3 regions of the Diaphorobacter sp. C33 genome follow, and region 2 is predicted to be linked to each of the others. Evidence: predicted binding sites of a transcription regulator. Region 2 holds the regulator's gene; each other region holds the start of a gene.

Region 1 (7,471 bases), 400 kb from region 2:
CAACGAAGCGGGCGTGGTCGTTCACCCCGAGCACTTCAAGAGTGATCGGACCCGTGAGCAAGTCAGGGCAGAAACCGTGACCGCAGTGCGACAGGACCGCCTGTCCTACGGGGAAAGCAGCTTTCCGGAACCTGCTCCCTCAACGGCTTCGACCAGGACCCGCCAGCAGGTGATCGATGAGATGCGCAACGAAACATCGACACAACACAGGCAACGCCAATCGCTGTACCCGGCGGGCTGAGGGGAAACACAACGCCCGCACGACGCGGGCGTTGCGTCTTCCGTACCGAGGGGCTTCAACCCAGGTACAGGTGGTTGGAGTGCTTGACCTCTTCCATCACCGCGTAGGTGCGCGTCTCGCGCACGCCGGGCAACTGCCACAACACGGCGCCGGCGAACTGGCGGTAGGCATTCATATCGGCGCAGCGCGTCTTGAGCAGGTAGTCGAAACCGCCGGCCACCATGTGGCATTCCATGACCTCGGGATGCACCTGCACCGCCGCCTTGAACTGGTCGAACACGTTGGGCGTGGTGCGGTCCAGCAGCACCTCCACGAACACCAGCATGCCCGCGCCCAGCTTGAGGGGATTGAGCCGCGCCTCATACCCCAGGATGTAGCCTTCGCGCGTGAGCCGCTGCACGCGCGCGAGCACGGCAGTGGGCGACAGCGCCACGGTCTCTGCCAGCTTGAGGTTGGAGATGCGTCCATCGTCTTGCAGGATCTTCAATATCCTGCGATCGATGCGATCCAGATCAGTGGGGAATTGGCCGGTCATTGAGCAAAAATTCGGTGGTGCTTGCCGATTTTAGTGATTCATTCGCCATTCACCCAAGGATGATGCGGCCCATGACACACGCCGCCCACTTTTCCCCTCGCCCCCGCGACACCGACCCGCTGCGCCTGGCGGTCACCCAGGCCTGCCGCCCGCCCGAGCCTGAGGCACTGGCGCCGCTGCTGACGCAGGCGCGCCTGCCCGCTGCCATGGCGCAGGACATCCAGGCGCGTGCCCTGCGCCTGGCGCAAGGGCTGCGCCAGCGCGAACATGCCAGCGGCCGGTCCGGCCTGGTACAGGGGCTGCTGCAGCAGTTCGCGCTGTCCTCGCAAGAAGGCGTGGCGCTGATGTGCCTGGCAGAAGCGCTGCTGCGCATTCCCGACGCGGCCACGCGCGACGCGCTGATCCGCGACAAGATCGGCACGGGCGACTGGGCCGCGCACCTGGGCAAGAGCCCGTCGCTGTTCGTCAATGCGGCCACCTGGGGCCTGCTGCTCACCGGACGGCTGGTGACCACGCACAGCGAAGGGGGCTTGAAGGATGCGCTACGCCGCATCACCGCACGCGGCGGAGAGCCGCTGATCCGCAAGGGCGTGGACGTCGCCATGCGCATGATGGGCGAGCAGTTCGTCACCGGCGAGACCATCGAACAGGCGCTGGGCAAGGCGCGCACCCTGGAGGCACGCGGCTTCCGCTATTCCTACGACATGCTGGGCGAGGCCGCGCTCACGGGGCACGACGCCGACCGCTACATGCAGTCCTATGTGGACGCCATCCACGCCATCGGCCGCGCCAGCGCGGGCCGCGGCGTGTACGAAGGGCCCGGCATCTCCATCAAGCTCAGCGCGCTGCACCCGCGCTACGCCCGCGCGCAGTGGCAGCGCGTGATGGACGAGCTGTACCCGCGCGTGCTGCAACTGGCGGAACTGGCGCGCGGCTATGACATCGGCCTGAACATCGACGCCGAAGAGGCCGACCGGCTGGAACTGTCGCTGGACCTGCTGGAGCGCCTGTGCCATGCGCCGTCCCTCGCGGGCTTCAAGGGCATCGGCTTCGTGATCCAGGCCTACCAAAAGCGCTGCCCGCGCGTGATCGACTACTGCATCGATCTGGCGCGCCGCAGCGGCCACCGCCTGATGATCCGGCTGGTCAAGGGCGCGTACTGGGACAGCGAGATCAAGCGCGCCCAGGTCGAAGGCCTGGCGGACTACCCCGTGTACACGCGCAAGGCGCACACCGATATTTCCTACATCGCCTGCGCACGCAAGCTGCTGGGCGCACCCGACGCGGTGTACCCCCAGTTCGCCACGCACAACGCGCAGACGCTGGCCACCATCTATGAGCTGGCGGGCCCCGCGGACTATCGCCCCGGCCAGTACGAGTTCCAGTGCCTGCACGGCATGGGCGAGCCGCTGTACGAGCAGGTGGTGCCCGAGCGCCCCTGCCGCATCTACGCCCCGGTGGGTACGCATGAAACGCTGCTGGCGTACCTGGTACGCCGCCTGCTAGAAAACGGCGCCAACACCTCGTTCGTGAACCGCGTGGCCGACGCCACGCTGCCGCTGGAGGCGCTGATCGACAACCCCGTGGACACGGTGGATGCCGAGGCCCGCGCGGAAGGCGGCGCCGGCCTGCCGCACCCGCGCATCGCGCTGCCCCCGCAGCTCTACGGCCCGGCGCGTGCCAATTCGCAGGGCCTGGACCTGGCGGCCGAGCCCACGCTGCAGTGCGTGGCCGACGCGCTGGCCGCCAGCGCCGCCACGCCGCTGGAAGCCACACCCCTCATCGCCGCCGGCGCTCCCGCCGGCCCGCGCGTCCCGGTGCGCAATCCTGCCGATGCCACCGATGGGGTCGGGCAGGTGCAAGAAGCCACCACCGCCGATGTGGACGCCGCGCTGCAGGCTGCCGCCGCGGCGCAGCCCGCCTGGGCTGCCACGCCACCCGCAGAACGTGCACGGCTGCTGCGCGCCGCGGCCGATGGGCTGGAACGCGATATGCCCGCCCTGCTGGCCCTGCTGATGCGCGAAGCCGGCAAGACCTGCGCCAACGCCGTGGCCGAGGTGCGCGAGGCGGTGGACTTCCTGCGCTACTACGCCGCGCAGGTGGATGGGCACTTCGACAACGCCACCCACCCGCCGCTGGGGCCGGTCACCTGCATCAGCCCCTGGAACTTCCCGCTGGCCATCTTCATGGGCCAGGTGGCCGCCGCACTGGCCGCGGGCAACGTGGTGCTGGCCAAGCCGGCAGAGCAGACGCCCCTCATTGCCTGCCAGGCCGTGCGCCTGCTGCACCAGGCCGGCGTGCCTGCCGCCGCCGTGCAGTTGCTGCCCGGCCGCGGCGAGACGGTGGGCGCGACGCTGGTGGGCGACGCGCGGGTGATGGGCGTGATGTTCACCGGCTCCACCGAGGTGGCGCGGCTGCTGCAGCGCAGCCTGGCCGCACGGCTGGACGCCGGCGGCCGGCCCATTCCGCTGATTGCGGAGACAGGCGGGCAAAACGCCATGGTCGTGGACTCCTCCGCCCTGCTGGAGCAAGTGGTCGCGGACGTGCTCACCTCGGCCTTCGACAGCGCGGGCCAGCGCTGCTCCGCCCTGCGCGTGCTGTGCGTGCAGCGCGACTGCGCGGACCGCCTGCTGGAGATGCTGCGCGGCGCCATGCAGGAACTGCACATGGGCAACCCCACGCAACTGGCGGTGGACGTAGGCCCGGTGATCGACGAGGAGGCGCGCGCCACGATCGCGCGCCACATCGAGCGCCTGCGCGCCAGCGGCCGGCCGGTGTTCCAAAGCCATGCCGGTGGGCAGGGCACGGCGCATGGCACCTTCGTGCCGCCCACGCTGATCGAGCTGAACAGCATCACCGAGCTGGAGCGCGAGGTCTTCGGCCCCGTGCTGCACGTGGTGCGCTACGAGCGCGGCGAGCTGGACGCGCTGCTCGCGCAGATCAGCGCCACGGGCTACGGCCTCACCCAGGGCCTGCACACCCGCATCGACGAAACCGTGGCCCAGGTGCTGGCCCACAGCACGGCCGGCAACGTCTATGTGAACCGCAACATGGTGGGCGCCGTGGTCGGCGTGCAGCCTTTCGGCGGCGAGGGCCTGTCGGGCACGGGCCCCAAGGCAGGCGGCCCGCTGTATCTGTTGCGTCTGCTGTCGCGCCACCCGGCCAACGCCACGCACGGCGCGCTGGCGGCGACGGCCGTGCAGGTGCCCGACGCCAGCGCACAGCCCGCGCTGCTCGCCCCGCTGTCGGCGCTGGAGCACTGGGCCCAGGCGCAAGGCAACGCAGCGCTGGCACAGGCCTGCGCGGCCCAGGCGCAGGCCAGTTGCGCGGGCCTGGCCTGCACCCTGCCCGGCCCCACCGGCGAGCGCAACACCTATCGGCTGCTGCCGCGCGAACGCGTGCTGTGCCTGGCCGACACGGACGAGGCGCTGCTGCTGCAGTTGAGCGCGGTGCTGGCCGCGGGCGCGCTTGCGCTCTGGCCGCAGGACGCGCAGGCCCTGTGCGCCACGCTGCCGCGCGAGGTGCAGGCGCGCATCGCCCTGGTGTCCGACTGGCGCGGCGATGGCCTGGGCTACGACGCCGTGCTGCACAGCGGCAGCCCAGAAACGCGCCGCGTGGAATGCCAGCGCGTGGCCCTGCGTCCCGGTCCCATCGTGGGCGTGACGGCGGTGGACGGCCCCGCCGATGCGCTGCAGGCGCCCTTGCGCCTGTTGCTGGAGCGCGCGGTCAGCATCAACACCACGGCGGCAGGCGGCAATGCCAGCCTGATGACCATGGCGTGATGCCAGAGAAAATTGGCCTCTAGCGCTTATCCATCAAGCGCCAACAGCTATATAAACAATAGCAATCAATCCGCCAGCGGCCACTCGCCCAGCACCTCGTAAGGGCCGGGCGAGCCGCGCAGGTTGTGCAGCAGCACGAAGCGGCGCACCGTCCATTCCAGCGGCGGCACGGGTTGCTCGGGCACGGCCTGGCGGCTGTAGCACAGCGTCATGTGCGGGGTGATGTGCGGCGCATGGGGCACGCCGTCCAGCCCCCGCACCTGCGACCACAGCGCCGCGTGCAGCGCCTCGTACAACGCGATGAAGCCCTGCTGCCCGTCGGCGGGGCCGCAGAGCACGCAGGGCCGCTTGGCCTGCGGCGCGCGGCGAAAGCTCAACACCCGATCGAACCGCAACGAGAACGCCCTCGCCCGCACCTGCTGCGCCGCGTCGCGCGCCCACTGCAGATGCCGCGGCGACAGCGCATGCTCCCACCCCAGCGATAGCAGCGTGGCGTGCAGGCGCTGCGCGCGCACCTGCGCCTGCAGGTCGTGCCGCGTAATCAGCGTCTGCGCCAGATCGGCCGCAGCCTGCGCCGCTCGGGGCTCGGGCAGCACGGCAAAGAAAAGATGGTGGTTGGGGCGTGGCGCATCGGGCTCCACGCCGGCGAGCGGCAGTTGGTGAGCGTCCATGCGCCCCACTGTAGCGCCGCCCCTTGCCTTTGTGGGTAACAGGCACTCCGCCGGCGCGGGCAATAACCGATATTTTTAATCGGAATGGCGGCAATTGAGGCACATCGCCTCACCGCCCATTCATCGGCAATTTTCGGATTTTGGTACCTAGGATGGCATTCGTATGCCAAGCCCAGAAGGCTGACTTTCCGCGGGGCCCGGAACCCGCACGTATGGCCGTTTTGCGGCTGCTCCACATTCCATACGCAATTGCTCGGGATTATTTAATATTTCATTAATTTTCAATTAATAAAATAAAAAAGTTTAACCAAAATAATCCAAGAATAATATCAACAAAGTCATTTGACGTTAATCAAATAGATAATCGAGATACGGGGAGAATAATGCATCTACGCAGTAAATATTCAAAGGTATTTATGTCAAAAAGTACCCCCTCCCCCACCGCCTGCGCCGCGCCGCAACCCGGCAAGCGCACCTTCCTGCAAGAACTCGTCGGCCTGGCCACCGCCTTTGGCCTGGCCGGCGCCAGCCAGGCCGCCACACCCTTCGCGCCGGGCCAGCCGCCGCGCCGCCCCGGCATGGAGGGCAAGCGCTTCGGCATGCTGGTGGATCTGCGCAAGTGCATCGGCTGCCAAGCCTGCACGGTGAGCTGCTCGGTGGAGAACCAGCCGCCCATCGGCCAGTTCCGCACCACGGTGCTGCAGTACGAGATCGACAAGGACGACGGCAGCGCGCCCGCCATGGTCAGCCTGCCGCGCCTGTGCAACCACTGCGACGAGCCGCCCTGCGTGCCCGTGTGCCCGGTGCAGGCCACCTTCCAGCGCACCGACGGCATCGTGCTGGTGGACAACGAGCGCTGCGTGGGCTGCGGCTACTGCGTGCAGGCCTGCCCGTACGACGCGCGCTTCATCAACCACGAGACGCAGACCGCCGACAAGTGCACCTTCTGCGAGCACCGCCTGGAGGCTGGCCTGCTGCCCGCCTGCGTGGAAAGCTGCGTGGGCGGCGCGCGCGTGATCGGCGACCTGAATGACCAGGGCAGCGAGATCAACCGCCGCATGGCCGAACACAAGGAAGACCTCAAGGTGCTCAAGCCCGGCATGAACACTGCGCCGCGCGTGTTCTACATCGGCCTGCCCGATGCGTTCGTCAACGGCGTGGACGGCCAGGCCAGCGTGCGCCTGCTGTCCGACCACTGAACCCCAAGGAGCGCACCATGCAAATCATCGAACTCCTGACCCCGCACTACGAGGCGGCCTGGCTGCCCTGGGCCGTGCAGTACTTCTTTCTGGTCGGCGTGGCCACCGGCGCCGCCATCCTGGCCGCGCTGTGCGCCTGGGGCAAAGACGGCGGCACGCTGCAGCGCCTGCTGCCCGCGGCCGTGCTGACGCTGGCCGTCAGCGCCATCGCCGCCCCCGTGTCGCTGCTGGCCGACTTGCACCAGCCCGCGCGCTTCTGGCACTTCTATGCGCACTTCACGCCCTGGTCGTGGATGTCGGTCGGCGCGCTGCTGCTGCCCGTGTTTGTCACGCTCAGCGTGGCGATGTGCGCCGCCTGGTGGCTGGGCAAGACCGGCTGGATGCGCCTGCTGGCACCGCTGCTCGTGCTCTCGGCGCTCACCATTTCGGTCTACACCGGCGCCGAGATGATGGTGGTGCGCTCGCGCCCGCTGTGGAACACGCTGTGGGTGCCCGTCAACCTGGCGCTGACCGGCTGGCTGGCCACCGTGGGCGCGGCCTTCGTGCTGGAGCGCTTCCTGCCCGCCACGCTGCGCCCCGGCGCTGAAGCGCTGCAGACGCTGCGCGGCATGGGCCTGGCGCTGGCCGGCGCGCTGTTGGTGGTGGCGCTGGCCTGGGCCGCGAGCGGCATGGCGGGCGACAGCCCCTCGTTCAACGCCGCGCTGCGCCTGTGGAACGACTTCCCCGTGTGGCGCCTGACGATGGTCGGCTCGGCCATCGGTGGTGCCGCTGTGCTGGGGGCGCTGCTGCGCGGCCGCCACCGCCTGCATGCCAAGGGCTACACCCTGGTGCTGGGTCTGGGGCTGGCCGCCGCCGCCTGGGCCTTCCGCTGGGCGCTGTTCATGGGTGTGCAGGGCGTGCCGAAGTTCGGCGCCGGCCTGTACCTGTACCACATGCCCCTGGGCGGCGACGGGCTGCTGGGCATGGTGGGTGTGGCGGGCCTGTGCGTGGCACTGGTCGGGCTGGCGAGCTGGGCGCTGGAGCTGTTCCCGGCCCGCAAGGCA
Region 2 (7,471 bases):
GGCTCGCGGGCCTGGGCATGGCGCTGAGTTCACTGCTCGTCGTGGTCAACGCGGCCCGCCTGGCGCGCCTGCCGGACCCGCTCAGCCACGAGAGTTCCGGCGACTGCGCTGGTGCCCCACGTGCCGTGAGCACGCCCTTGGAGGTCGTCTGATATGGACATCCTGTATTTGTTGATTCCGCTCTCCGTCGTACTGGTGCTGTTTGTACTGGCGGGACTGTGGTGGGCCGTCTACCGTGGCCAATTTGAGAACGTCGATCAGGAGGGGGAGCGCATTCTGAGGGACGGTTGATGTTCGTCAATAGGCCTACTGCGAGCCTGGTTAAAACTTTTTACTGCAAATACTAGAGGTGCCCGATGGATTCTTCACAAACAAGAGTTGCGCACTACGACGACACCGTAGTACGCCAGTTTTCTATCATGGCTGTCGTATGGGGGGTGGTCGGCATGCTGGTGGGCGTGTTCATCGCCGCCCAGCTGACCTGGCCTGAACTCAACTTCGGCATTCCATGGCTGAGCTATGGCCGGCTGCGTCCGCTGCACACCAATGCCGTGATCTTCGCATTCGGCGGCTGTGGCCTGTTCGCCACCAGCTATTACGTGGTGCAGCGCACTTGCCAGGCGGGGCTGTTTCTGCCCAAGTTGGCGGCGTTCACTTTCTGGGGCTGGCAACTGGTCATCGTAGCGGCGGCCATCAGCCTGCCGCTGGGCTATACCTCCGGCAAGGAATATGCCGAACTGGAATGGCCGATCGACATCCTGATCGCTGCCGTGTGGGTCTCTTATGCGGTGGTGTTCTTCGGAACCATCGGCCAGCGCAAGGTGAAGCACATTTACGTGGCCAACTGGTTCTTCGGTGCGTTCATCATCGCCGTGGCGCTGCTGCACATCGTCAACAGTGCGGCCATTCCGGCGGGCTTCATGAAGAGCTACTCCGCCTACGCAGGCGTGCAGGACGCCATGGTGCAGTGGTGGTACGGCCACAACGCCGTGGGCTTCTACCTCACGACCGGCTTCCTGGGCATGATGTATTACTTCATTCCGAAGCAGGCTGGCCGTCCGGTGTACAGCTATCGCCTCTCCATCGTCCACTTCTGGGCGCTGATCTTCACGTACATGTGGGCGGGTCCGCACCACCTGCACTACACCGCGCTGCCTGACTGGACGCAATCCGTGGGCATGGTGTTCTCACTGATCTTGCTGGCGCCCAGCTGGGGCGGCATGATCAACGGGATCATGACGCTGTCCGGCGCCTGGCACAAGCTGCGTGACGACCCCATCCTGCGCTTCCTGATCGTGTCGCTGTCGTTCTACGGCATGTCCACGTTCGAAGGCCCGATGATGTCGATCAAGACCGTCAACGCGCTCTCGCACTACACCGACTGGACTGTAGGCCACGTGCATGCAGGCGCGTTGGGCTGGGTGGGTCTGATCACCATGGGTTCGCTGTATTACTTGGTGCCTCGCCTGTTTGGCAAGGAGAAGATGCACTCCATCAAGGCAATTGAACTGCACTTCTGGATGGCCACCATCGGCATCGTGCTGTATATCGCCGCCATGTGGATTGCTGGCGTGATGCAAGGTCTGATGTGGCGCGCCGTGAACCCCGACGGCACGCTGACCTATACCTTCGTGGAAGGCGTCAAGGCGACCTATCCGTTCTACGCGATCCGCTTCTTTGGCGGTCTGCTGTACCTCGGCGGTATGTTGGTGATGGCATGGAACGTCTGGGTGACGGCGATCTCCGGACGCTCCGTCAAGGTGGCCATTCCCGCCGTGAAACCCGCTCACGCCTGAAGTTCGGAGGGTCAACTACATGTCCAATACGCATAACAAAGCATCTACCGGCTTCACGCACGAGAAGGTCGAAACCAGCAACTTCCTGATGATCGTGCTGATCTTGCTGGTTGTGGCCGTCGGCGGCCTGGTGGAAATCGTTCCTCTGTTCTTTCAAAAATCGACGACTGAGGCCGTCCAAGGCGTGAAGCCTTACACGGCAGTGCAACTGATCGGACGCGATATCTACCTGCGCGAGGGTTGCTACAACTGCCACTCGCAGATGATCCGTCCGTTCCGCGCGGAAACCCTGCGTTATGGCCACTACTCGGTGGCTGGCGAGTTCGTCTACGACCATCCCTTCCAATGGGGTAGCAAGCGCACTGGGCCCGACCTGCATCGCGTGGGTGGAAAGTACAGCGATGAATGGCATCGCATTCACCTGAACAATCCGCGCGACGTGGTGCCCGAATCCAATATGCCCGCCTATCCCTGGCTGGAAAAGAACCAGATCGATCCTTCCGTCGTCGCTCCTCGCATGAAGGCATTGCGCACGGTCGGCGTCCCGTATACGGATGAGGAGATCGCCAGCGCCGCCGAGCAGGTCAAGGGGAAGACAGAGATGGATGCCGTGGTGGCCTATCTCCAGGTTTTGGGCCGTGCGCTCAAGTAATCGAGGAGCTGGTCATGGACATCACCACCATGCGTATCGTGGCCACGCTGGCGTCGCTGGCGTGTTTCGTGGGCATCTGGTTCTGGGCCTTCATGCGCCGCAACCGGGCCCGGTTCGAGGAGGCAGCACAGTTGCCCTTCGCCGAGGACTGAAGAAGTCTCCACAAGAAAAGAGATAACCCATGAGCGATTTCACGAGTAACTTCTGGTCCTTCTACGTGGCCGGAATCACCATCATCGGTATCGTGGCCTGCGGCTTGCTGCTGTGGATCACGTCCCGCAAGAAGGTCGAGGCTACGGCCGACAACACCACCGGTCACGTCTGGGACGAAGACCTGACGGAAATGAACAACCCCATGCCCCGTTGGTGGATGTGGCTGTTCATCATCACGCTGGTATTCGGTGCTGGCTATCTGGCTGCCTATCCCGGATTGGGGACCTTTAAGGGTAAGTTGGGCTGGACGCAGCTGGGCGAGTACCAAGCCGAAGTGGACAAGGCTAACGCAGAGTTGCAGCCCCTGTATGCGCGGTTCGAGGCCATGCAGCCCCAAGAGATGGCGGCCGACACAGCGGCCATGGCAATTGGTGAGCGTCTGTTCATGAACAACTGCGCGCAGTGTCATGGTTCCGATGCCCGCGGCAGCAAGGGCTTCCCCAACCTGGCCGACGGTGACTGGCTGCACGGCGGTGCGCCTGATCAGATCCAGAAGACCATCCACGATGGGCGCATTGGCGTCATGCCTCCCATGGCGGCCGCCGTGGGCTCGCCGGAAGATGTGCGCAACCTCACCCACTATGTCCTGAGCCTGTCGGGAAGCCCGCATGACTCCCTGAAGGCGTCTCTGGGCAAGTCGAAGTTCACTGCGTGCGCTGCATGCCACGGGATGGACGGCAAGGGCAATGTGGCCCTGGGTGCCCCTAATCTGACGGATGACATCTGGCTGCATGGCTGGGGCGAAGCTGCCATCACCGCTATGATCAACAATGGCAAGACCAACGAGATGCCTGCCCAAACGGGCAAGTTGACCGATGCACAGATCAAGGTGTTGACGGCATACGTCTGGGGTTTGTCCAATAAGGCCGGCGCCCCGCGCTGATGCTCCCTGTGCGGCCGGCTCCCCGTCGAGGGGCGCCGGCCGTTTTGCGTTTTGGAAGTTGCACTTCCTTTTTGAGATTCCACCATGAAGCCAGCCGAAGGTCAGCCCCGTAAGGTGATTCCTATCACGCCAGTGGGGGCCGAAAGTTCGCAGACCGAGGTCATTTCGCTCTATGAGGCGCAAAAGAAAATCTATCCACGCTCGATAAGTGGAGTGTTCGCACGTTGGCGTTGGGCGATGGTGTTTCTGACACAGCTGGTTTTCTATGGCCTGCCATGGCTGGAGTGGGGCCAGCGCCAGATGGTGCTCTTTGACCTCGGAGCACGCCGTTTCTATATTTTTGGTTTGGTGCTTTACCCGCAGGACTTCATTTATCTGACGGGTTTGCTGATTATTTCCGCGCTGTCGCTTTTTCTGTTTACCGCAGTGGCGGGACGCCTGTGGTGCGGCTTCTCCTGTCCCCAGACCGTATACACGGAAATGTTCATGTGGATCGAGCACAAAGTCGAAGGCGACCGCAGTGCCCGTATGCGCCTGGACAATGGTCCGTGGACATTTGAGAAGATCTGGAAAAAATCTGTCAAGCAAGCCATTTGGATTGCGGTCGCATTCTGGACCGGCTTCACCTTCGTGGGCTATTTCGTTCCGATTCGCGAGCTGGGGGGAGAGTTGCTGGCCCTGCAAGGAGGGTGGCAGATATTCTGGGTGATCTTCTATGGGTTGGCCACGTACGGTAACGCAGGATTCCTGCGCGAGCAGGTATGCAAATACATGTGCCCTTATGCGCGTTTCCAAAGCGCAATGTTCGACAGGGACACGCTGGTCGTCTCTTACGATCCTGAGCGCGGCGAGCCTCGCGGGCCCCGTAACAAGACGGTAGACCACAAAGCTGCGGGACTGGGTGACTGCATCGATTGCACGCTGTGTGTCCAGGTCTGCCCAACGGGTATCGATATTCGCAACGGACTGCAATACGAGTGCATTGGTTGCGGTCTCTGCGTGGACGCTTGCAATACCGTGATGGATAAGATGAAGTATCCGCGCGGGCTGATTCGCTTCTCGACGCAGAACGGCGTCAAGAACCACTGGACCCAGTCGCAAATGCTCAAACGCGTGCTGCGACCCCGTGTGTTGTTCTATTCAGCGGTGCTGGTGGTGTTGTGCATCGGCATGCTGGCCAGCTTGGTGGTACGCACCCCGTTGAAGGTGGACATCGTGCGCGACCGCGCTGCGCTCTCGCGCATCGTGGCGGGAGGCAAGCTGGAAAATATCTACCGGCTGCAGATCATGAACGCCACGGAGGGGGCGCAGCGCTACACCATCAGCGCCCACGGCATGGAAGGGCTGGAAGTGGCGTCCGAGACCGCAATTGACATTGGACCGGCGGAATCCCGATGGGTGGTTGTCCGTCTTCAAATTCCGTATGGCTCAGCATCTCCCGGATCGCATACGGTGTATTTCGATATTCAAGCGCAGGGTGATAAAGCCCAAGTGGCAGAGAAATCCGTGTTCCTCGTGCCTCGCTGAAGGCGGTCGCGGAATGCAAATGAACAAGCTGTGCTCATAAATGAGCGAGGAGTTGGTATCGATGTCGAGTAATTCCCCCATGAATCTGGAAGACGCAGGAAAGCCTTGGTGGACGTTTGGCCATGTCTGGCTTGTCATCGCGGGGCCGGTGATTGTCATCATTGCGGGCTTCGTGACCCTCTGGCTGGCCGTGAGCCAACCCGACCCCGTCATCGCGGAAGACTATTACCAACGGGGATTGAACATCAACGAGACCCTGAAGGAGTCTGGAGGCGACATGACGCCTGCCATGAAGGGGCGCAACCATGCAGCTACTCCGCTGGAGGACCAACCGCGTTGACCGGCAGGGCGAGTCCTCTTTGCATGCCGCAGAACAGATGCTACGCTGTCAACTACACCTGCTAGGAGATGGGCGAATGTGGATGCAACGATTGATGTGGATCGCGTGGCCGGCCTTTTTGATGGCGGGCGTCATGGAAATGGTGGTGTTCGCCTTCGTGGATCCAGAAGCGCTGCAGTGGTTTGATCAACCCCTGCATCTCTCGCGCGAAGGTGTGTATACCATCGCCTTCTTCACGTTCTGGTTCGTACTCATGGCTTCCAGCGCATTGACTACGCTGTTGTCACTCTCGCCCTTTGAGTTGAATCGCTGCCCCGTGCCCAAAGGGGCGCGGCCGGCTGATTGCGCCAAATACGTTTCCTGATCTTTCCGCCGATCAGTTATGAATGAGCAAAAAACCGAGGCTTAATGGCAGGCTTGCTGGCTGTTGACAATGCGCTTCAGCGCATCGGTATCGACGATGCGCACATGGCGCTGTTTTACTTCCACAATACCTTCTTCCACGAACTTCGAAAACGTGCGGCTGACGGTTTCCAGTTTCAATCCTAGGTAACTGCCGATCTCTTCCCGCGTCATGCGCAGCACCAATTCGGATTGTGAGAACCCCCGGGCATGCAAGCGTTGTACGAGATTCAACAGGAATGCGGCAAGGCGTTCCTCGGCACGCATACTCCCCAGCAACAGCATGACCCCATGCTCGCGAACAATCTCGCGGCTCATGATCTTGTGCACATGGTGCTGTAGTGCCGTTACTTCGCGCGACAACTCTTCAATACGATCGAAAGGCATGACGCATACTTCGGCGTCTTCAAGCGCTACCGCATCGCAAGTGTGGCGGTCGCTCACGATGCCATCCAGGCCAATGATCTCGCCCGCCATTTGAAAACCCGTCACTTGATCGCGACCGTCCTCGGTGGCGACACAGGTCTTGAAGAATCCGGTGCGGATGGCAAAAAGGGATGTGAAGGGTTCACCGTTCCGGAAAAGCGTGCCGCCACGCTTGATCTTGCGTCGTACAGCAACAATGTCATCGATGCGCTTGAGTTGCTGGTCGTCCAGACCCACGGGCATGCACAGCTCACGCAGATTGCAGTTTGAGCAGGCAACTTTGATGGTCTGGAGATTCGTATGCATGGGAACCCTGTTCATGGCTTGAGCTTACCTCTGAACGGCTGGGAGACATGGAATGCCGTAGGCCGTTGGACGACTTTGAGCCGAAGTCAAATTGTCGCCACAAGGACCTTATGGGCGCTTGATCAACGTCAAGGACTCATGGGGGACTCTACGGCACAGTGATATGAAAGTGCAAGGAATCCCGTCATGACCGTTGTTACAACAGAGCTCCTGCGTCGCTTTGACGTTCCAGGGCCGCGCTACACCTCTTATCCGACTGCTGATCGTTTTGTCGAGGCCTTTGGCGAGCGGGAATACATCCTTGCGCTGCAGCAGCGTCGCGTGGGGTCGGTAGCCAAGGCGATGCCTTTGTCGCTTTATGTCCACATCCCGTTTTGTGAATCGCTGTGCTATTACTGCGCGTGTAACAAGATCATTACCCGGCATCCAGAGCGGGCAGAGGTCTACTTGCGTTACCTCAGCCGTGAGATCGACCTGCATACGGCGCACTGCGGTGTGGGTCAGCATGTGAGCCAGCTGCATTTCGGCGGAGGCACGCCTACTTTTCTGACGGATGACGGTTTGCGCGAACTGATGGGCATGTTGAGGCGCAGTTTCGTCCTCGTTCCGGGGGGGGAGTACTCCATAGAAGTGGACCCGCGGACCGTGGATGAAGCGCGGCTGGGATTGTTGGCGGAGCTGGGTTTCAATCGCCTGAGCTTTGGCGTGCAGGATTTCGACCCTGAAGTACAAAAGGCCGTGCACCGCATTCAGCCTGCCGAAAAGGTGTTCGCGTTGGTCGATGCGGCTCGGAAGCTCGGGTTTGAATCGGTGAACGTGGATTTGATCTACGGGCTGCCGCGCCAGACACCGGAGTCGTTTGATCGCACCTTGGAGCAGGTAGCCGAGCTGCGGCCAGACCGGATCGCGCTGTATGCGTACGCTCA
Region 3 (7,471 bases), 400 kb from region 2:
GCCCGCAGTAAGGGCCCGCCGCATGCGCCACCCCCTGCCCTACGCATTTGCGCGCAGCAGCCAGCTGCTGCTGGAAGACGACGGCCAGCAGCTCGTGCTGTGGCACGGCCCGCAGCCGGACGCCGGCGCGCTGTCCGAAGTGCTGCGCAAGCATGCCGTGCACCAGTTCATGCCGCTGGACGCACCCACGCTGGCGCAGCGCATCAGCGCGGCGTATTCGCAAAGCGAATCCAGCGCGGCCACGGTGGTGAGCGAGGTGGAGGAAGGCGCCGACCTCTCGCGCATGATGCAGGAGCTGCCCGCCGTGGAAGACCTGCTGGAGTCCGCGGGCGACGCGCCCATCATCCGCATGCTCAACGCCCTGCTCACGCAGGCCGTGCGCGACGGCGCGAGCGACATCCACATCGAGCCCTACGAGCGCCACTCCAGCGTGCGCTTTCGCGTGGACGGCACGCTGCGCGAGGTGGTGCAGCCCAACCGCGCGCTGCACGCCGCGCTGATCAGCCGCCTGAAGATCATGGCGGACCTGGACATCTCCGAAAAGCGCCTGCCGCAGGACGGACGCATCAGTCTGCGCCTGGGCACCCGCGCCGTCGACGTGCGCGTATCCACGCTGCCCAACGCCCATGGCGAGCGCGCCGTGCTGCGCCTCTTGGACAAGAGCGAGAGCAAGCTGAACCTGGAGGCCGTGGGCATGCAGGGCGAGGTGCTGGCGCGGCTCGCGCACCTGATCCAGCAGCCGCACGGCATCATCCTCGTGACCGGCCCCACGGGCTCGGGCAAGACCACCACGCTGTACGCGGCGCTGGCGCGGCTGGACGCCGCGCGCAGCAACATCATGACGGTGGAAGACCCCATCGAGTACGAGCTGCCCGGGGTGGGCCAGACGCAGGTCAATGCCAAGATCGACCTGACGTTTGCTAAGGCCCTGCGCGCCATCCTGCGCCAGGACCCCGACGTGATCATGATCGGCGAGATCCGCGACTTCGAGACCGCGCAGATCGCCATCCAGGCCTCGCTCACCGGGCACCTGGTGCTGGCCACGCTGCACACCAACGACGCGGCCAGCGCCATCACGCGCCTGACCGACATGGGGGTGGAGCCGTTCCTGCTGTCCTCGTCGCTGCTGGGGGTGCTGGCGCAGCGCCTGGTGCGCAAATATTGCGGCGAGTGCCACGGCGCAGGCTGCGACCACTGCGGCCATACCGGCTACGCGGGGCGCACCGGCGTGTTCGAGCTGCTGGTAGTGGACGACGCCATCCGCGCGCAGATCCACAACCAGGCCCCAGAGGCCGAGGTGCGTACCCAGGCCCTGGCCGGCGGCATGACGCTGATGCGCGACGATGGCGAGCGGCTGATCCACGCCGGCATCACCAGCCGCGAAGAAGTGCTGCGTGTGACGCGCGACTGAGCGGACAGGCCGCAGCGGCGCCTTTCAAAAACAGGAGCGCGGCACGCTTGCCAAGACTGGGTTTTCAATACAAATTGCATTGAAAACCATTACAGACAAGCGCTAGCAGCTCCTATATCAATAGCGCATTTCAGCGTTTACCTGCGGCCATCGGCTGGGGAGGACGCTTCCCGTGGTCCAGCCCGCGCTGCAGTTCCTTGAGCAGCAGCACCACCTGGCGCGACGCATGCTGGCAGCTCTTGAACGCCTGCTCGGCCCGCAATTGATCGCCCTGCGCCAGATGCGTCAACAACACGGCCGCCTGGTGGTGAAAGTACTGGTGGCGGCGCATCAGCATGTCGAAAGCAGGAAAGTGCCCCAGCGCCACGCGCCCGCTGCCGTGCAGCCAGCGGCCCAGCTCGGAACAGGTGTCGTCCACCACCGTTTCGGGGCGCAGCTGTTCGTCGCGCGCGCCCGCCAGCGCTTGGGCCAGCCAGGGCAACCAGCGTTCGTGCATGACGATGGCAGCCTCGATGTCGAACGCCGCCAGGAGCCGCGAAGCCTCTTCGTCGTACAGCACCAGCGCGCTGGCCTCGCTCGCAGGCAGCGAAGTCCAGTCCTCAGGCGCGGCCAGGCCGTCGGCACGCGGCTGAAACAAACGGCTGAAGAACCCCATAGACACCCCCCGCACGCCCCGTGCATCACTTCCTGGCAGCGTCGCACAGGACGCCAAAAGTGACAATATGTTTCGTGTGTTGATTTAAAACAAATTCAGTATATCAATAGCAAAACGCTATGCACCATGCGGGGACCACTGCACCACCATACCCGCGGCGCAGCACGGATTTCACCCGCTGCCCACAATCGGTGCCATGACCGCACATTCCCTGCCTTTACTTTCCATGCTTGATCTCGTGGCCGTGCGCGAGGGCGGCACCGTGGCCCAGGCACTGCAGGTCGCCGTGCAGACGGCGCAGCATGTGGAGGCGCTGGGCTTCAAGCGCTACTGGCTGGCCGAGCACCACAACATGCCGGGCATCGCCAGCTCTGCCACGGCCGTGCTGGTCGGCCACGTGGCCGGGGCCACGCGGTCCATCCGCGTGGGCTCGGGCGGCATCATGCTGCCCAACCATGCGCCGCTGGTGGTGGCCGAGGCCTTCGGCACGCTGGCCGAGCTCTACCCCGGCCGTATCGACCTGGGGCTGGGCCGCGCACCCGGCACCGACGGCGCCACCATGCGCGCCCTGCGCCGCGACCGCGTGGAGACCGAGGCCGACTTCCCCCGCGACGTGGCCGAGCTGCAGCAGCTCTTGGCGCCCGCGCAGCCGGGCCAGCGCATCACCGCCGTGCCGGGCGCCGGCACGCAGGTGCCCCTCTGGCTGCTGGGCTCCAGCCTGTTCTCGGCGCAACTGGCGGCGCAGATGGGCCTGCCCTACGCCTTCGCCTCGCACTTTGCGCCGCGCATGCTGCACGCGGCCATCGACATCTACCGCCGGCTGTTCCGCCCCTCGCCGGCCTGCGCCAAGCCCTACGTGGTGATCGGCGTGCCCGTGATCGCCGCACCCACCGATGACGAGGCGCAGTACCTGGCCAGCAGCACCTACCAGCGCGTGCTGGGCATCCTCACCGGCCAGCGCGGACTGCTGCAGCCGCCGGTAGAGGGTTATCTGCAGAGCCTCGCGCCGCAGGAGCGCGCCGCCGTGGCCGACTTCCTCGCGGTCGGCGTGGTCGGTGGCCCGCAGACCGTGCGCGAGGGCCTGCAGGCGCTGCTGGCCGCCACGCAGGCCGACGAATTCATGCTGGTGAGCGACGTGTACGACCCGGCGCTGCGCCTGCGCTCGCTGGACATCACCGCCCAGGCGCACGCGGCACTGTCACCCGCAGCGGCTACCATGGCGGGCTGAACGGGTCGACTGCGGCCCGCCCAGTTTGCCCCTGCTCGCCCACCGCCGCTGACTTCTCCGCATGCCCGCCTATTCCTTCGAAGCCCTGGACGCCCAAGGCCATGTGCGCCGCGGCACCCTGGAGGCCGACAGCCCCAAGGCCGCCCGCAGCCTGCTGCGCGCCCAGGCCCTGGTGCCCCTGGATGTGGAGGCGCTGGCCGCTGGCGCCGTCCCCGGAACACCCCCCACGCTGGCGCAGCGGCTGTTCACGCGGCCGGTGTTCAACGCCACGGGGCTGGGCGTGTGGACGCGGCAGCTCGCCGGGCTGGTGGGCTCGGGCCTGCCGCTGGAGCGTGCGCTGACCGCGCTCGCCGAAGAGGCGGACGATGAGCGCCAGCGCCACCTGCTGGCCACGCTGCGCGCCGAGGTCAACGCCGGCTCCACCTTCGCACGTGCGCTGGCGCAGCACCCGCGCGAGTTCTCCGACATCTACTGCGCCGTGATCGGCGCGGGCGAGTCCAGCGGCGGTCTGGCCGAGGTGCTGGACAGCCTGGCGGACGATCTGGAGCAGCGCCAGGCCTTGCGCGCCAAGCTCATCGGCGCTGCGCTGTACCCGGCCATCGTCACCGTGATCGCGATCGTCATCGTGCTGTTCCTGGTGGGTTATGTGGTGCCGCAGGTGGCCAGCGTGTTCGCGGGCACCAAGCGCGCCCTGCCCTTCCTCACGGTGGCCATGCTGGCCTTGAGCGACGTGGTGCGCAACTACGGCTGGGCGTTGCTGGGCGGGCTGGTCCTGCTGGCTTTCGGCGCCCGCGCCGCGCTGGCCCAGCCGCGGCTGCGCGAGAAATTCGACGCCGCCTGGTTGCGCCTGCCGCTCGTCGGCAAGCTGGCGCGCGGCTACAACGCGGCGCGTTTCGCCGGCACATTGGCCATGCTGGCAGGCGCGGGCGTGCCCATTCTCAAGGCGCTGCAGGCCGCGGCCGAGACGCTGAACAACCGCGCCCTGCGCGCGGACGCACTCGACGCCCTGGTGCTGGTGCGCGAGGGCGCGCCGCTAGCCTCGGCACTGGCGCAGAAAAAACGGTTCCCCGGCCTGGTGGCCATGTTCGCGCGGCTGGGCGAACAGACGGGCCAGTTGCCCACCATGCTGCAGCGCGCCGCCACGCAATTGGGCACCGAGGTGCAGCGCCGCGCCATGCAACTGGCCACGGTGCTGGAGCCGCTGCTCATCGTGGCCATGGGCGGCATCGTGATGCTGATCGTGCTGGCGGTGCTCATGCCGATCATCCAGCTCAACCAGTTCGTCAAATGAGCGCCACCCTGCAGGACAAGCTCGTCGTCGCGATCTCGTCGCGCGCACTGTTCGACTTCGAGGAAGAGAACCGCCTGTTCGAGGCCGGCGACGAGCAAGCCTACATGCGCCGCCAGCTGGAGCTGGTGCATGAGCCCGCGCGCCCCGGCATTGCCTTCCCTCTGGTGAGAAAGCTCCTGGCGTTCAACACGCCCGATGCCGCGCGCGTCGAGGTGGTCATGCTGTCGCGCAACGACCCTGCCAGCGGCATGCGCGTGTTCGCCTCGGCCAAGGCGGCGGGCATGCGCATCGAGCGCGGCGTGTTCACGCGCGGGCGCAACCCGTTTTCCTATCTGCGGCCGTTGGGCGCGCACCTCTTCCTTTCAGCCAACGAGACGGATGTGCGCGAGGCGCTGTCCATCGGCTTTCCCGCCGCGCGGGTGATGATCGACTCCACGCCTGCGGGCGACCGCTATCCGCGCGAAGTGCGCATCGCCTTCGACGGCGACGCGGTGCTGTTCTCCGACGAGGCCGAGCGTGTGTACCAGCAGGGCGGCCTGCCTGCCTTCCTGCAGCACGAAGTGTCCCATGCCGCCACGCCGCTGGCCGAAGGGCCGTTCAAGCCGCTGCTGGCTGCGCTGCACCGGCTGCAGCAGCAGGCGGACGCCTCGCAGATGCGCATCCGCACCGCGCTGGTCACCGCGCGCAGCGCGCCGGCGCACGAGCGCGCGATCCGCACGCTGCTCGACTGGGGCATCACCGTGGACGAGGCCATGTTCCTCGGCGGGCTGGAAAAAGGCCCCTTCCTGCGCGAGTTCGAGCCCGACTTCTTCTTCGATGACCAGACGGGCCACGTGGCGTCCGCCGCACGCCATGTTCCGGCGGGGCATGTCAGCAGCGGCATCGCCAACACAGCGGCTGCGCTACAGGGTGATACAGCCCGCCCCCCGCGGCGTTGAACCTGTGGCGGCGCGCCGGCTCTACTCCTGAATGTTGCCCTCACGCTCCTTCCGCCCCTTTACGCGCCTGCTGACGGCCCCGGCAGCCTGCGCGTGGCTCATGGCCTGCGCGCTGACGGCTCCGCTGGCCGCTCAGGCGCAGGGCGTGGCCCATGCCACCGCGCCCCGGCACAGCGCCAGTGCGCCCCTGACCAAGGGCGAGATCAAGGCGATCCGCCAGTTCGAGATGCTGGATTTCAACGGCGACGGCAAGCTCAGCCGTGCTGAAGTGGCCATCGTGCCCAAGGTGGCTGCGGCGTTCGAAGATGCGGACACCAACCGCGACAACTATGTGACGCTGGACGAGGTGCGCGCCTTCGCCATCAAGTACCGCGCCGAGCGGGACCGCGCCCGCGCGGCGGCGCGCTGAGAGCGCCGGCGGACCCAAAAATACCAGTCCAATTGGCCTCCAGCGCTTTACCAATAAGCGCTAACAGCTACTTATCTGATAGCAACCGCCGGAGCAAAACTCACAAACCGCCCGTGCGCTTGACCTTGGGATCGGAGTACGTGAGCGACTGACGGTCCTGCACCTGCTGGGCCAGTCGCTCCTGGAGGGTGTTCTTGTTGATGTCTTGCGCCAGCTCCACCGCACTGCCGCTGGCACGCCACATCGACTGGATGAATTCCAGCAGTTGCTTGTAGATGGGCTCCTTGGGCGGCTCCTCAGGCTCCTTCGGCGCTTCCTTCTTGGCCTCGGCCAGGGTCCAGTCGCGGTTGTTTTCGTCGGGCGCCGAGGGCTTGGTGGGCTCGCGCAGGCTGGCCCCCTCGCCCAGGCGGTCCGTGGACTCGACAGGATTGGCAGCGTTCACGGGCCGCACCGCCACGGCCCCCGAGGCACCCGTGGAATACAAGTCCGCGCCCGTGGTACGCCACTGGGCGGGCGATCGGTCTACAGGTGGCAGTTGCATGGCATGGGTCCCCTCGTGAATGCGGCCGGCGGCAGTCGCAACTACCACCTCGTCGTACATTCATTACGGCAAACAAAAGGGGAAATTGAGGCCTTATTAGCCTTTTGTCACAAATTCATGCGGCAACCATGTCTGATTGACGTGGGCTATGACAGGGACAAACGGGCACAGGCCGCGCCAGGTAAGCGCCAGACGCTATAAAAAACGCTCCAGCAACTTGCGCGATGCACGGTCCAGCGCCGTGACATCCGGCACATGGAACTGCAGCCCGTCGCTGGCGGCGATGAGCAGCTTGGTGCGCCCCTCCAGCCGGCGGATGTCTTCCTCGCCCTTGAGCACCAACTGCGTGGCGCCGCGGTCGGTGTCCACCTCCCAGGTACTGGGGGTGGAAAAGCTCGACACGGAGCGGATGCGCGTGATGGTGGGCACAAACTCACGCGCGGCCAATTCCTCCTCGACCAGCGCACGCACGGCAGGCGCCAGTTGTTCCAGGCGGGGCACCCAGGCCAATTCATGGCCGTCCGGCCCGACCAGCGACAGGCCTTCGCCGGGAGCGGCAATGGGGAAGGCGCGCACGGGCGTCACGCCCACATGCGCGGTGCCGTCGGCCGCGCGCAGCACCAGCCGGCCATGGGGATTACGGTGCAGGTCCCAGCCTGCCGCGAGTGCCGAAGCGGTGGAGAGGGATGTGTGAAGGGTCATCGCGTGTCTTTCTCGCTCAGGTGTTGCCCGCGGGGTGAGCGGAGTGCTCGCGCACTTCGATGCGCACGCCCGCGGCCTGGGCGTCTTCCTCGGCACGGCGCGCCTGCGCCTCGTACAGGCGCCAGTAGGCACCCTGCTTTTCCATCAGTTCGTCGTGCGGCCCCACTTCGACGACCTCGCCCCGGTCCATGACCACCAGGCGGTCGGCCTTGCGCAGGGTGGACAGCCGGTGGGCGATGGCGATGGTGGTGCGACCCTGCACCAGGTTGTCCAGCGCCTTCTGGATTTCCTTTTCG

The links. Region 2 encodes FNR, which switches genes on or off when oxygen is low (the NO sensors DNR and NnrR bind a similar motif). Its sites were predicted from a motif close to TTGATNNNNATCAA; they were not measured.
Region 1: the regulator FNR is predicted to act here: its motif matches at 5,572-5,585, upstream of dsrO (sulfate reduction electron transfer complex DsrMKJOP subunit DsrO).
Region 3: the regulator FNR is predicted to act here: its motif matches at 2,146-2,159, upstream of QY917_RS17065 (CZB domain-containing protein).

What each region holds. Positions count from the first base shown of each region.
Region 1 is NZ_CP129980.1:731,819-739,289, reverse strand. It holds gene QY917_RS03515 (DUF4148 domain-containing protein) at 1-241, shown strand, start outside; gene QY917_RS03510 (Lrp/AsnC ligand binding domain-containing protein) at 297-776, opposite strand; gene putA (trifunctional transcriptional regulator/proline dehydrogenase/L-glutamate gamma-semialdehyde dehydrogenase) at 848-4,558, shown strand; gene QY917_RS03500 (2'-5' RNA ligase family protein) at 4,624-5,229, opposite strand; gene dsrO (sulfate reduction electron transfer complex DsrMKJOP subunit DsrO) at 5,646-6,428, shown strand; gene nrfD (NrfD/PsrC family molybdoenzyme membrane anchor subunit) at 6,446-7,471, shown strand, end outside.
Region 2 is NZ_CP129980.1:331,302-338,772, forward strand. It holds gene QY917_RS01590 (cation-translocating P-type ATPase) at 1-152, shown strand, start outside; gene ccoS (cbb3-type cytochrome oxidase assembly protein CcoS) at 154-291, shown strand; gene ccoN (cytochrome-c oxidase, cbb3-type subunit I) at 357-1,796, shown strand; gene ccoO (cytochrome-c oxidase, cbb3-type subunit II) at 1,816-2,448, shown strand; gene QY917_RS01610 (cbb3-type cytochrome c oxidase subunit 3) at 2,463-2,600, shown strand; gene ccoP (cytochrome-c oxidase, cbb3-type subunit III) at 2,630-3,544, shown strand; gene ccoG (cytochrome c oxidase accessory protein CcoG) at 3,629-5,071, shown strand; gene QY917_RS01625 (FixH family protein) at 5,133-5,411, shown strand; gene QY917_RS01630 (hypothetical protein) at 5,488-5,775, shown strand; gene fnr (fumarate/nitrate reduction transcriptional regulator Fnr) at 5,817-6,560, opposite strand; gene hemN (oxygen-independent coproporphyrinogen III oxidase) at 6,732-7,471, shown strand, end outside.
Region 3 is NZ_CP129980.1:3,611,241-3,618,711, reverse strand. It holds gene gspD (type II secretion system secretin GspD) at 1-11, shown strand, start outside; gene QY917_RS17070 (GspE/PulE family protein) at 23-1,411, shown strand; gene QY917_RS17065 (CZB domain-containing protein) at 1,542-2,066, opposite strand; gene QY917_RS17060 (LLM class flavin-dependent oxidoreductase) at 2,263-3,294, shown strand; gene gspF (type II secretion system inner membrane protein GspF) at 3,356-4,585, shown strand; gene QY917_RS17050 (5'-nucleotidase) at 4,582-5,523, shown strand; gene QY917_RS17045 (EF-hand domain-containing protein) at 5,555-5,932, shown strand; gene QY917_RS17040 (hypothetical protein) at 6,033-6,473, opposite strand; gene QY917_RS17035 (DUF1854 domain-containing protein) at 6,669-7,175, opposite strand; gene QY917_RS17030 (ABC transporter ATP-binding protein) at 7,192-7,471, opposite strand, start outside.